Regions from separate parts of the Streptomyces aurantiaciflavus genome, predicted to be linked through region 2. Evidence: riboswitches for the same ligand, from Rfam matches in the RefSeq annotation. Region 2 holds a riboswitch; the other holds the start of a gene.
The links. Region 2 has a riboswitch for cyclic di-AMP ahead of ACPT94_RS35520 (transglycosylase SLT domain-containing protein). Riboswitches for the same ligand answer to the same signal wherever they lie in the genome.
Positions count from the first base shown of each region.

Region 1: linked by a shared signal. The riboswitch ahead of ACPT94_RS11525 (C40 family peptidase) and the one ahead of ACPT94_RS35520 (transglycosylase SLT domain-containing protein) in region 2 are both predicted to bind cyclic di-AMP.

Region 1 covers NZ_JBNCAQ010000008.1:178,912-185,974, forward strand. Annotated here, with positions in the region: gene ACPT94_RS11520 (tellurite resistance/C4-dicarboxylate transporter family protein) at 1-753, opposite strand, end outside; gene ACPT94_RS11525 (C40 family peptidase) at 1,080-2,252, opposite strand; cyclic di-AMP (ydaO/yuaA leader) riboswitch at 2,261-2,421, opposite strand; gene pcrA (DNA helicase PcrA) at 2,848-5,334, shown strand; gene ACPT94_RS11535 (M23 family metallopeptidase) at 5,417-6,952, opposite strand.
Region 2 covers NZ_JBNCAQ010000041.1:11,980-19,042, forward strand. Annotated here, with positions in the region: gene ACPT94_RS35505 (LolA family protein) at 1-356, opposite strand, end outside; gene ACPT94_RS35510 (polyprenyl synthetase family protein) at 1,125-2,135, opposite strand; gene ACPT94_RS35515 (peptide MFS transporter) at 2,382-3,884, shown strand; cyclic di-AMP (ydaO/yuaA leader) riboswitch at 4,222-4,402, shown strand; gene ACPT94_RS35520 (transglycosylase SLT domain-containing protein) at 4,406-4,876, shown strand; gene ACPT94_RS35525 (HAD family hydrolase) at 5,000-5,824, opposite strand; gene ACPT94_RS35530 (GNAT family N-acetyltransferase) at 6,146-7,063, shown strand, end outside.

The DNA.
Region 1 (7,063 bases), on a different contig from region 2:
CGCCTCGGCCACGAGCAGTACGGCGTACCAGCTCAGGTCCAGAATCAGCAGCCCCACGGTCATCGTGCGCAGCGCGCTGGTGTCGTCCTCGTTCCACAGGTACAGGCCGCCGTCGTCGGCCGTGAGGAGCCTCGACCCCGCCAGCGCCGAGATGGCGAGCGCGCCGCCCGCCACCCAGTGGTCCCCGGCGCCCCCGGCCACCTGCCGCAGGTCGAAACGGGCCAGCGCGAAGCCGTACAGCACCAGGCCGAGCCAGAACAGCACGAGCGCGGTGTGCGCGAGCCAGGCCGCTTCCTCGGCCCGGGCAAGAGTCGCACCGAGTACGGCCAGCCCCTGTGTGGCCACACAACACAGGAACACCGCCCCGGACATGCGCCGCCTCCAACGCCGCATGACGTTCACCAGCAGCACGGGCCACAGCACCGCCGCGAGCGCCAGCAGCGACTCGGCGAGCTGCTGCCGTCCGAGCGCGGAGAACCGCGTGCCGAGCACGGTGGTCGCCGCGACGGCCGTGAGCGCCTCCGGCGCACCTGCCTCCGCCCGCCACCGCTCGCGCTCGCCCAGAAGCCGTACGACGAAGCCCACTGCCAGCGCCACCCAGACGGCGCCCGCCGTCGCCAGTGCGATCCGGGACAGCACCGCGTACCCCGCCAGATCCAGACCGACCGACAGGATGCCGCTTGCCAGCACAACGGCCCCGGCCGCCGGCGTACGCCGCGCCCACCAGGAGCGAAAGGGGGAAGAGCCGGGCATGCGGCCGATGCTAAGCAGCACGGGACGGCTTGCGAGGGGGCACGCGCGCGGGGACGAGGAATTACGCGCGGGCACAGGACAGCGGAGACGGCGTGGGGTGAGGGGTGTCAGACGGGGTGGGGCGGAGTGCGCCGGCGCGGAGAGGGGGCTCCAGGGGCGCCGGTCGCGCAGTGCGGGCGCCGGGCGGAGGTGAGGGGCGCGCGGACGGGGCGCCGCGCTCCCTGACGCACTGGAGCCACCCGCTCACGCGCGCGTGCCCCCACTCACAGGCACGCGACGACCGCCCGGCGACGCCCCCGGCGACGACCGCCGGGCACCGGCTGCCCTCAGGCCGGGCGCACCACGCTGTGGATCGACGACTCGCCGTCGTAGTACACCGACTCCTCGCGCACGTACGCGCCCGGCTTCGGGGCGTGGATCATCATGCCGTTGCCGATGTAGATGCCGACGTGGGTGACGTCGTCGTAGAAGAAGATCAGGTCACCCGGGAGGGCGTTGGCGAGGGGGACGGTGGTACCGGCGTTCACCTGGTCGTAGGTGGTGCGCGGGAGGGTGACGCCGGCGGCCTTCCAGGCGGCCTGGGTGAGGCCGGAGCAGTCGTAGGACTCGGGACCGGTGGCGCCCCAGACGTACGGCTTGCCGATCTGCGCGCGGGCGAAGGCGAGCGCCTTCTCGGCCTTCGTGGTGTACGAGGCGTCCGCGGCGGGAGCGGACGAGGACGGCGACGACGACGAGGACGTGTCCGAGCTCGAGGAGGTGCTGCTCTCCTGCTGCGCGGCCGCCGCCTCGGCCGCCTGCTGTTCCGCCAGTTCCGCCGCCTTGCGGGCGGCCTCCTCCTGCTTCTGCTTCTCGATCGCGGCGAGCCGCGCCTTCTCCTCCGCCGTCAGCTGCGACAGCAGCGTGCGTGCGGTGCTGAGCTTCTTCTGGACGGTGGCCTTGGCGGTCTTCAGGTCGTTCTGCGAGTCGGTGAGCGTCTCGAGGCTCTTCGTGGCCTCCTGACGCTTCTTCATCGTCTCCGACTGCTCGGTGAAGTAGTCGTCGACCGCGCCCTTCTGGCGTTCGGTCAGGCGCCCCATCAGCTGGGTCTGGTCGAAGTAGTCCTGCGGGGAGTCCGCGAGCAGGAAGGTCGCCGTGTCGGGCGCGGAGGCACCGGTGCGGTACTGGGCGGCGGCGAAGGAACCGAGCCGCTCCCGTGCTTCGTTGAGCTTCTGGGCGCGCTGCGCGACGTTGTCGAGGAGGGAGTCGACGCGCTTGCGCTGCTTGGTCGTCTTCTCCTTGGCGGCGTTGTACTTCTCGGTCGCCGTCTCCGCCTGGCGATAGAGGTCGTCGACCTTCTTCTCGACCTCCTCCAGACTCGGCTTGTCGTCCGCGGAGGGCGCGGCGTTGGCCGTCTGGGAGAGCAGGGCCATCGAGGTGAGGGCGGCGGTGGCGAGAGCGGGCGTGCGTATGCCTGCTACGCGCGTACCCGAGGGGCGTGGCTTGCGGTGCTGCGACGCCAAGGGAGGCGACTCCTTCCATGTTCCGCCTACCGGGTTAGCTGTCGGGTTCGGGCGGGTGGTTCGGAAGGGTTGCCCTACGGCCTTGTCTCCGGAGGGGAGTCGGGCCGATTCACCCCAAGGTCTCGGTGGGTCCCCGGCTCCGGCTGCCGCGAGGGGGCGCGCCGGACTCGGCGGAGGCCGCGCGGCCCGGCGAGGTTCGCCGGTGGGGGTCGTACGGCCTGCCCGGCACGGTAGCCAACTGGTGTGGCCCCTGTGAAGGTTGATGGGTGATATGCCCGATACATTTTCGTGACCTTGGGTCAGGGCTTCACGCGGCGCCGCCAATCCGGAGTGATGTGAGCTCATTCGCTCACTTCATGCCGCAATGGCACTGTCCGACCGGTTTCATGGTTGTCGACCGAATAATCCCGACCGCGCCAAGCGCAAGTACGTGCCGAGCCCTCCGGTCACGGTCCGTGACGCGTTGATTCGGCAGGGCGAGGACTCAGGGCGCCCGGTCCCGCAAGATCGCCGGATTCTTGATCGGCCACTGAATTCGCGGATGTTCTGGGGACGGCGGCGGGTTGTCAGTGAGGGCCCCTAGACTCGGAGAGCGATGAGCAGCCTCTTTGACGACAGCTTCCTGGCGGACCTCCAGGCCCCTCGTGGCCACGAGGAGGAGCCCCCGCCGCCGCCCGAGGACGATCACGCTCCGGAGCCGCTTCCGGACGATCTGTTCGGCGGGAAGTTCGACGTGCCTCCGGATCGGGACGCCTACTACCGCGACGGCGCCCCGCGCCCGGCGATCGACGCGGCGGCGCTCCTGGAAGGGCTCAACGACAACCAGCGCGCCGCCGTCGTCCACTCCGGCACCCCCCTGCTCATCGTCGCCGGCGCCGGATCCGGCAAGACGCGCGTGCTCACCCACCGCATCGCCCACCTCCTCGCCGAGCGCCATGTCCATCCCGGACAGATCCTCGCGATCACCTTCACCAACAAGGCCGCGGGCGAGATGAAGGAACGCGTCGAGCAGCTCGTCGGCCCGCGTGCGAACGCGATGTGGGTGATGACCTTCCACAGCGCGTGCGTGCGCATCCTGCGGCGCGAGAGCAAGAAGCTCGGTTTCACGTCGTCGTTCTCGATCTACGACGCCGCCGACAGCAAGCGCCTCATGGCCCTGGTCTGCCGCGACCTGGACCTCGACCCGAAGCGCTTCCCGCCGAAGTCCTTCAGCGCCAAGATCAGCAACCTCAAGAACGAGCTGATCGACGAGGAGGACTTCGCCGCCCAGGCCACCGACGGCTTCGAGAAGACCCTCGCCCAGGCCTACGCCCTCTACCAGTCGCGGCTGCGCGAGGCGAACGCCCTCGACTTCGACGACCTGATCATGACCACGGTCAACCTGCTGCGCGCGTTCCCCGACGTCGCCGAGCACTACCGCCGCCGCTTCCGGCACGTCCTGGTCGACGAGTACCAGGACACCAACCACGCCCAGTACGCCCTCGTCCGCGAGCTCGTCGGCACCAGCGAGCACCCCGTCGACGTACCGCCCGGCGAGGACGACATCCCGCCGGCCGAGCTGTGCGTCGTGGGTGACGCCGACCAGTCGATCTACGCCTTCCGCGGCGCGACGATCCGCAACATCCTCCAGTTCGAGGAGGACTACCCGGACGCGACGACGATCCTGCTGGAGCAGAACTACCGCTCCACGCAGACGATCCTGTCCGCCGCCAACGCCGTCATCGAGCGCAACGAGTCCCGCCGCCCCAAGAACCTGTGGACCAACGCCGGCGCGGGCGCGCGCATCACCGGATACGTCGCCGACACCGAGCACGACGAGGCGCAGTTCGTCGCCGACGAGATAGACCGCCTCACGGACGCGGGCGAGGGGAAGGCCGGCGATGTCGCCGTCTTCTACCGCACCAACGCCCAGTCCCGTGTCTTCGAAGAGGTCTTCATCCGCGTCGGCCTGCCCTACAAGGTCGTCGGCGGTGTCCGCTTCTACGAGCGCAAGGAGGTCCGGGACGTCCTGGCCTACCTGCGTGTCCTCGCCAACCCGGAGGACTCGGTCCCGCTGCGCCGCATCCTCAACGTGCCCAAGCGGGGCATCGGCGAGCGCGCCGAAGCCATGATCGACGCCCTCTCCCAGCGCGAGAAGATCAGCTTCCCGCAGGCGCTGAAGCGCGTGGACGAGGCCTACGGCATGGCCGCGCGGTCGACGAACGCCGTGAAGCGGTTCAACGTGCTGATGGAGGAGCTCCGTACGATCGTCGAGTCCGGTGCGGGCCCGGCGACGGTCCTGGAGGCGGTGCTCGAACGCACCGGCTACCTCGCCGAGCTGCAGGCCTCCACCGACCCGCAGGACGAGACCCGTATCGAGAACCTCCAGGAACTCGCCGCCGTGGCCCTGGAGTTCGAGCAGGAGTCCGGTGAGGGCGAGACGTCCGGTTCGCTCTCCGACTTCCTGGAGCGGGTCGCGCTCGTCGCCGACTCCGACCAGATCCCCGACGAGGAGGAGGACGGCTCGGGCGTCATCACGCTCATGACCCTCCACACCGCCAAGGGCCTCGAGTTCCCGGTCGTGTTCCTGACCGGCATGGAGGACGGCGTCTTCCCGCACATGCGCTCCCTCGGTCAGACCAAGGAGCTGGAGGAGGAGCGCCGCCTGGCCTACGTCGGCATCACCCGCGCGCGGGAGCGGCTGTATCTGACGCGGTCCGCGATGCGCAGCGCGTGGGGGCAGCCGTCGTACAACCCGCCCTCCCGGTTCCTGGAGGAGATCCCGGCCACCCATGTCGACTGGAAGCGGACGGGGGCGACCTCGCCCGTGTCGTCCGGTCCGGCGTCCGGGGTGGCGGCCTCGCTGTCCTCCTCGCGCTCGCGCTCGTCGGCGTCCGGCGCGTCCGGCTTCGCCACACGGCGGACCTCGGAGAAGCCGGTCGTCTCGCTGGCCGTGGGCGACCGCGTCACCCACGACCAGTTCGGGCTCGGCACGGTCGTCGCGGTGAAGGGCACGGGCGCCAACGCGGAGGCGACGATCGACTTCGGCGACACCAAGCCGAAGCGGCTGCTGCTGCGGTACGCGCCGGTGGAGAAACTGTAGGCCCGGGCCGGGGGCCCATGAAGGGCGCATGACATGAAGCGAGCCCCCGCTCAACTGCGGGGGCTCGTCAAGGGATCGAGGTCTACGTCGGGTCGAGACCGTGGCTGCGCAGCCACGGCAGCGGGTCGATCGACGAGTCTCCGCCCGGCCGGACCTCGAAGTGCAGGTGCGGGCCGGTCGAGTTGCCGGAGTTGCCGGAGTACGCGATCGGGTCGCCGGCCTTCACCGTCGTGCCGGAGGCGACGCGGTAACTGGAGAGGTGGCAGTACCAGGTCTCCGTGCCGTCCTTCGCCGTCACGATCATCATGTTGCCGTAGGCGCTGTTCCACTGCGTGCGCACGGTGCCGTCGGTCGCGGCCATCACCGTGGTGCCGTAGGAGACCGGGAAGTCGATGCCGGTGTGCGTGGACATCCAGTTGATGCCGGCCTGGCCGTAGTAGGCGCTGAGTCCGTGCTGGGCGACCGGGAGGGCGTACTTGGGGCGCAGCCGCTCCTTGCGGGCCGCCTCCGCCGCCGCCTTCTTCCTCTCGGCTTCCTGCTGAGCCTTGAGGTCGATACGTTCCTGCGTACGGCTGGCCCGGTCGGCGAAGGCGTCGGCCTCGGCGGTCAGGGTCTGCAGCTGGGCGTCCAGCTTGTTGTTGGCCGCGGACGGTTTCACCGCCTGCGCGTCCGAGGCGGTGGTCGAGACGTCCTTGTCGTCGCTGGTCAGCGTGGAGACGGAGGCGGCGGCGATCCCGGCGACGCCCATGACACAGGCCGAGGGCACGGCCACCGTCAGCAGCGCGGAGCGCTTGGCGGGCGTGCGGCGCCGGGAGCGGTTCGCGTTGCGGGCGGCCACGCGCGAGGTGGGGGCCGGGGCGGCTTCCTCCTGGTCGTCGAGGAGGGGGAGCGGGGAGGCGGCGGACGGCTCACCGGCGTCGGCCGACTCGCTCTCGTCCGCGGAGTGTTCCTCGTACGCGGCGGGCTCGTCGTAGCCGGCCTGGTCGAACGTGGCCTGGTCGAAGACGACTTGCTCGAAGGTGGCGGTGGCCTGCTGGTCGAAGGGCAGCTCGGTCTGCTGCTGGGCGTACTCGTCCGGGCCGGATGTGCCGGCGTCGCCGCCGTCGGAGTTCCACTGCGTGGCGTCGTAGGCCCCGGTGTCGAAGGCCTGCGTGCCCCATTCCCACTGCTGGGTCTGGTCGGCGGCGCCGCTGGACTGGTCGGGCTGCAGCCAGGCACTCGCGTCCCACTGCCCACTGGTGTCCGTCACCGTGTTCTGCTGCGGGATGGCCGACAGCTGCTGGTGCTCCGCGGTCCAGGCGGTCGTGTCGTACGCGCCCGTGTCGTAGGCGGCGTGGTGCTGGGCCGCGTACGGGTCGTAGTTCAGGGTCTGATGGCTGTCCGTGGACCACTGCCCGGTGCCGTACGCACCCGTCGGCGTGCCGTCGCCCGGGAGGTCGCCGAAGAGGGGGTCGGCCGCGAAGTGGCCGGTGGTGTGGCTGACGGAGTCGTAGGGCGGGTACGTGGTGGAGTCGCCGTACGGGGCTTCCTGGGAGCCGTACGACGCGTAGTGCGCCGGTTCGGCGTCGGAAGCCGAGGTCGGGGTGGTCAGGGTCCCCGACGGGTGACGGTCGTTCACCAACTTCTCTCTCGCCTCGACAACAGGGGCTGCCAGAGCAGTGCGGCGACTGTACCCGGCGGTACGCGGGCACGACAATCTTCCGCAGGTTTCGTGCCCGCGGGAAAGGGG
Region 2 (7,063 bases):
GTGAGCTTGGCGGAGGGGTCGGCGGAAGAGCCGTCGCCCTCACCCCCCGTGGCCCCGGAGAGCAGCCCGCTCTCCAGCCCGCCCAGGTCGGGCAGGCCCAGGTCGGTGGTGATCTTCACGGTGCCGGAGAGCTGCTGTACGTCCGACGCGGCTATCTTCTCGATGAGCTGCTGTGCGCTGATCTTCGGCAGGTCGGGGTCGCCCGAGTCGGCGATCGCCGGGACGAGCCCGATCGTCGCCGCCGCGACTCCCGCAACGGTGACCGGAACGACGTACCGCATGGCCTTGCGGCGCCCGACGCGCAGGTCGTCGGCCTCCCCGGCGTGCGTGCTGTCGTCGGATGCGTACGGTGCCATGTGTGCCTTACCTCCGTCGTCGGCGGCGGCTGTCATCTCGCGAACGTCCCTACTTCAAGCCGCCATTCTCACCCGAATCGGTGAGGAGTGGTGTTTTCCGTGGTTTCCATCTGACCAAATCAACCGACCCCATTCGTCAGCCCCGGGACCCAACTCCGTGTACGCCTGCGGTATGACACGGGGTGGCGGTGGCTGGGGGTGACCCGTAGGGGGTGGGGTAGGGAGCCGGGCCGGCGCGGCTGGTTGGGGTGGGTCGGGCTGGTTGGACTGGTCGGGCTGGTTGGACTGGCCGAGGTTCCCGCAGGGCGCGACTGACCGGGGAGGGAGAGGGCTCAGCTGGGGGGTTGAGGCTGTGCGCCTGCCGGCGGGTGGCACGGGACTGTCACATCGTGCGGGGCCGAAGACGGGGACGACGGGCCGACGCCTGCGCGCACGCTGATCGGTCCCGCGTCGCAGGGGGCGGAGCGTCGGCGGGGTGCGGGGGACGAAGTCTCCACAGGGACCGGGGCGAAGCCCCCACAGGGTCCGGGCCGAAGCCCCCGCAGGGTCCGACAGGGGTGCAGGGGACGAAGTCCCCGCAGGGGTGCAGGGGACGAAGTCCCCGCGGGGTCCGGGGCGGAGCCCCGGGGCTGTTCGAGGGCCACCCCTCGAGAAACCGAGTCGGGCGGGCGGGTGGGCAAACCCCCCGGCGGGGTCCGGGGCGCAGCCCCCGGGGCTGTTCGAGGGCCACCCCTCGAGAAACCGAGTCGGGCGGGCGGGTGGGCGAACTCACCCCGCCCGATGAACCACCGCATCGCACAACTCCATCAGCGCAACCTTCGCATCACACTCCCGCAAGGGAGCCAACGCAGCCCGCGCCTCCTTCGCATACCGCACGGTGTCCGCCCGAGCCTGCTCCAGCGCCGGGTGCGCCCGCAGCGCGGCCAGCGCCTCCGCGTGCCGAGCGTCGTCGCTCAGGTCGGAGTCCAGCAGCTCGCACAGCGCGACGTCCTCCGGCAGGGCCAGCCGTGCCGCCCGCTCCCGCAGCCGCAGCACCGGCAGCGTGGGAATGCCCTCGCGCAGATCCGTCCCCGGCGTCTTCCCCGACTCGTGCGAGTCCGACGCGATGTCCAGCACGTCGTCCGCGAGCTGGAAGGCGACCCCGAGCCGCTCCCCGTACTGGGTCAGCACGTCCACGACCGTGTCGTCGGCGCCCGACATCATCGCCCCGAAGCGGCAGGACACCGCCACCAGCGACCCGGTCTTCCCGCCCAGCACGTCGAGGTAGTGCTCGACCGGATCCCGCCCGTCCTGCGGCCCGGCCGTCTCCAGGATCTGTCCGGTGACCAGCCGCTCGAACGCCTCCGCCTGCACCCGCACCGCCTCGGGCCCGAGGTCGGCGAGGATGTGCGAGGCCCGGGCGAACAGGAAGTCGCCGGTCAGGACGGCGACCGAGTTCCCCCAGCGGGTGTTCGCGCTGGGCACCCCCCGCCGTACCGTCGCCTCGTCCATCACGTCGTCGTGGTACAGCGTGGCGAGGTGGGTGAGCTCCACCACCACGGCCGACGGCACCACGCCCGGCGCGTACGGATCACCGAACTGCGCCGCGAGCATCACGAGCAGCGGCCGGAACCGCTTCCCGCCGGCCCGCACCAGATGCTGCGCGGCCCCCGTGATGAACGGAACCTCACTCTTGGTGGCCTCGAGCAAGCCTTCCTCGACAGCCGCCAATCCGGCCTGGACATCGGCTTCCAGAGCCTGGTCCCGCACGCTCAGCCCGAACGGCCCGACGACGGTCACGAGGAGTCTCCTGTCTGCTGGTGTCTACTGGCGCTTTACACGGTTTGTCGATAGGTCGCTGCCATCACTCTCGTCAGCGTATCCGGTCACGTTTCGATCACCGATAAGCCCCCACGTCCCCCGGCCCTCACATCGCTCGACCGGGAGCTGCCCGGATCAGCCCGGGCGGCTTCGGATCACGACCGGTATGTTTCTGACCAGCCGAGATGAACGGACATTTATCGACTCACCGGGAAGTAGTGATTCATGTCCCGCGCAGAGGTAGACGTCGAACCCGACGACCGACCCCCTCCCCGCGAGGACCACGCCTTCTTCGGCCAGCCCCGGGGCCTGCTCACCCTCTGCGGTCTGGAGGCCTGGGAGCGTTTCTCGTTCCTCGGCACGCAGGCCGTCCTGGTGCTCTGCTTCGCCGACACGGTGGCGCACGGCGGTCTGGGCCTGCCGGCGGGGACCGCCGCCTCCCTCGCGGCGGCCTACGGCGCCCTCGTCCATCTGCTCTGCGTCGCCGGCGGCTGGCTCGCCGACCGCGTCCTGGGCTCGTACCGCGCGGTGCTGTGGGGCGGCATCCTGATCGCCTGCGGCCACTACGCCATGGCGGTGCCCACGGCCGGCACGACCTGGGTGGGCCTCGGCCTGGCCGGCGCGGGCACCGGCCTGCTCAAGCCGAACGCGGCCACCATGGCCGGCAAGCTGTACCGCACCGACGACGACCGCCGAGACGCCGGCTTCGCGCTCGCCTGCACGGCGATCAACATCGGCGCCTTCACGGGCCCGCTGATCACCGGCCGGCTCGGCGACCACCAGGGCTGGCACTGGGGTTTCTCGGTGGCCGCGATCGGTATGACGTTCGGCCTGGCCCAGTATGCGACCGGCCGCCGTCACCTGTCCGGGCGAAAGCACACGGCGGAATGCGCCCTCGCGCCCGCCGCGATGCGCCTCGCGCTCCACAGGATCGTCACCGGCCTCGTCGTCGCCACCGCCGTCGGCGTGCTGCTCGCGGCGGCCGGCTGGCTGACCCTGGCCCGCTTCGTCGATCTGCTCACCCTCGCCTCGGTGCTCGCCCCGGTCGCCTGCTTCGCGGTGATGTTCGCGAGTCCCGGGGTGACCCAGGAGGAGCGCGGCCGGCTGCGCCCGTACGCCGTGCTCTTCCTGGCCTCGACGGTCTTCAACTTCGTCCTGTTCCAGGCGTACTCCACGATGGTGCTGCTGGCGTCGGCGAACGCCGAGACGACGATCCTCGGCTTCGCCTTCCCGGCGAGCTGGTACGCCTCCGCCCTGGCCGCCTTCGAGATCGGCCTCGCCCCCTTCGTCGCGGCCCTGTGGGTGCGCATGGGCCGCGCCCAGCCGCACGCCTCGAACAAGATCGCCCTGGGCGTCGTCCTGGGCGGCCTGTCGTTCCTGCTCATGGTCCTGCCGACGTCCGCGCAGTCCTCCGGCGCCCACCCCATGTCCGTCTGGTGGATCGTCGGCGCGTACCTGCTGCTCGGCCTCGGCCACGTCCTCCTGGAGACCTCCGGCATGTCGGCCACCACCAAGCTCGCCCCGGCGGCCTTCTCCAGCCAGACCATGTCCCTGTGGTTCCTCTCCCCGGCCCTCGCGGGTGGCATCCAGGCGCAGACGGTGAAGCTCTACGACGACGTCTCCCCGCGGGCCTACTTCGGCGTCAACGGCGCGATCGCGCTCGCCGCGGGCCTGGCCGTCCTGTCCGCCGCCCCCTGGCTGCGCCGCACGATGCACCCCGTCCGCTGAGCTGCCGCACGCCCCGCCCGCACCCCTCCGTACGGCACATTCCACGCGCGCCCCTTTAAAAGGGACTTGGGATTTACGTCCGATTCGCACCTCTTGTGAATGCGGGTGAGTTGGCTCACTTCACAAAAGAACCGCACCCTTCACCGGAATAAGTCATTCCGCTTTTCCGGCAAGCGAGTTGAAGGTTGGCGAACGCAAAGGATCAAGCACCCCATACGCCGCAGATCAAGGTCAATAGGGGCTTTCTGTGAATCCGGCACTTGTTCCGGACATGTGCTCTCGCATACGTTCCCGCCCAGTCGGGCAGACGCCTCATCCTGCCGCCGCCCGGCACCCCATCGACGAACCACTCGCGCACGGCAGGAGCGGGGGACCCAGGTAGGCCGCCGGACGGTACGTCAGACACGTACCGGACCGGCTCGGGGTGAAGCCGCGTCGCCGTATCCGTACGGCGGCCGGCCGGGCACCTCCCCGCCCGAACCCGACAGCTCACCTCGCAGGCGCCGGAGAGGAACTTCCCCATGCCCGCTGCCGCTCAGCCCCGCCGCCGCTTCACCCGCGCCATCTCCGTCGCCTGCACCGGCGCCGCCGTGCTCGCCCTCCCGTTCATCGGCGCGACCAGCGCCTCCGCGGCCCCCACCGAGACCTCGGCGACCACACTCGCCGGGTACCCCAACAACCTCGACGGCTGGATCCGCGAGTCGCTCGCGATCATGGCGGAGAGGGGCATTCCGGGCACCTACAACGGCATCTACCGCAACATCATGCGCGAGTCCTCGGGCAACCCGAACGCCATCAACCTGTGGGACTCCAACGCGGCCAAGGGCATCCCGTCCAAGGGCCTGCTCCAGGTCATCGACCCGACCTTCGCCGCGTACCACGTGCCCGGCACCTCGTACGACCCGTACGACCCGGTCGCCAACATCACCGCCGCCTGCAACTACGCGGCCGCGCGGTACGGCTCGATCGACAACGTGTTCGGCGCGTACTGATCCCCTCCCCCGCACTCCCCGCTCCCACCACTCCCCACTCCGTCAGGACTCCCGCACGACCGGCGCACAACTGGCGCACGACCGGCGTGTGACCGGCGTGCGACTCCTGCGCGGCCGCGGCCCTCAGGGGAAGAGGCGTTCGAGGACGACGGCCACGCCGTCGTCCTCGTTCGATGTCGTCACCTCGTCGGCCACGGCCTTGAGTTCGGGATGGGCGTTGGCCATCGCGACGCCGTGCGCCGCCCAGTCGAACATCGGGATGTCGTTGGGCATGTCACCGAAGGCGATCGTGTCCTGCGGCCTCAGCCCGAGGTGTTCGGCGGCCAGGGCCAGCCCCGTCGCCTTGGTGATGCCGCACGGCTGGAGCTCCACCGTGCCCGGCCCCGACATGGTCACGGTCGCGAGCGAGCCGACCACCGAGCGGGCCGTCGCCGCCAACTCGTCGTCGGACAGCGTGGGATGGCGCAGCAGCACCTTGCTGATCGGCTCGCACCACAGGTCCTCGCGCGCGCCGACGCGCAGGGCCGGCAGGGTCGGGTGCGGCATCCGGTAGCCCGGCTCGATGAGCGTGAGCCCGTCGACGCCGTCCTGGTCGACGGCCGCGTACACCTGCCCGACCTCCGCCTCGATCTTCTCGAGCGCGGTCCCGGCCAGTTCCCGGTCCAGGGTGACCGACCACAGCAGACGGTTCGCGCCGGCGTCGTACAACTGCGCGCCCTGTCCGCACACCGCGAGCCCCCTGCTGCGCAGGTTCGCCAGCAGCGGCCGTACCCGGGGTGCCGGGCGGCCCGTCACCACCAGATGGCGGGCGCCGGCGGCCGCCACCCGCGCGAGCGCGTCGAGCGACCGGTCGGAGAAGGTGTCGTCGCCGCGGAGCAGCGTTCCGTCCAGGTCGGTGGCGATGAGGGGGTACGCGCAGCGCGCGGCAGGTGCGAGGGGTGCGGCCATGATCAGAGAATACGGATCCGGGCCGCTTCCAACTCACCGACCGTTCAGCCCCGGGCGGTGCCCGCCGGCTCCTCGCCACCCCCGCCCGACACCGCCGCACGGAGCGGGGGCCCGCGCGGAAAGGAAAACCGCGGGCAAAGAAACCGGGGGGCGAGAAACGGCTTTCTGGCGCAACGCCGGGTACCGGCCGGTTAAAGGCCTCTGCACCAGTTGGCAACAACATGCTCCGCTACCTACCGCCCGAACTGTCTGGAGCGGTACCGTCCAAGGGTCCAGGGGGGACTTGATCGGGGGGTCAGGTTGAGCAGTGGACGTATTCGTGTGCTGAGGCCGGAGGATCTCGGCGAGGGGGAACGGGAGCGGTGGCGTGCGCTGCGCGCCGCCTCGACAGTCCCGCGCAACCCGTTCATGGAACCGGAGTTCGCCGACGCCGTGGGGCGCGTACGGCCCCGCGCGCGGGTGGCGGTGGTGTACGAGGGGCGCGAGCCGGTCGGCTTCCTGCCCCATGAGCGCGGCCGGTTCGGCCAGGGCCAGGCCCTCGCGTACGGCGTCTCGGACGCCCAGGGAGCCGTGCTGAGCCCGGGTATCGGACTCGACGCGGGCGAACTGATGCGGGCATGTTCTCTGTCGAGCTTCGCCTTCGACAACCTGGAGGCGGAACAAGGGCTGTTCACCGCGCATGCGGCCGCCGAGTACGCGGCCTACGTCATCGACGTGGAGAAGGGCTACGAGACCTACGAGTCCGTGCTGCGGGCGCAGTCGCCGAAGTTCCTGAAGACGACGCTCGCCAAGGAGCGCAGGCTCGGCCGCCAGGTGGGCGAGCTGCGGTTCGTGTTCGACGAACGCGACCCGGCCGCGCTGCGCGCCCTCATGGCGTGGAAGTCGGCGCAGTACCGCAGGACCGGCCGCCGCGACCGGTTCGCGCAGGAGTGGATCACCCGGCTCGTGGACACGCTCGCAAAGACGCGCGCCCCGGAGTGCTCCGGCACGCTGTCCGTCCTGTACGCCGGGGAGCGGCCGATCGCCGCGCACTTCGGGCTGCGCTCGGCGACCGTCCTGGCCTGCTGGTTCCCGGCGTACGACACGGAGTTCTCGAAGTACTCGCCCGGTCTGGTGCTGCATCTGCGGATGGCCGAGGCGGCGGCCGCCGAGGGCATCGGCCTGCTCGACCTGGGGCGGGGCGCGGCGGAGTACAAGGACTCGCTGAAGACGGGCGAACTGGCCGTCTACGAGGGAGCG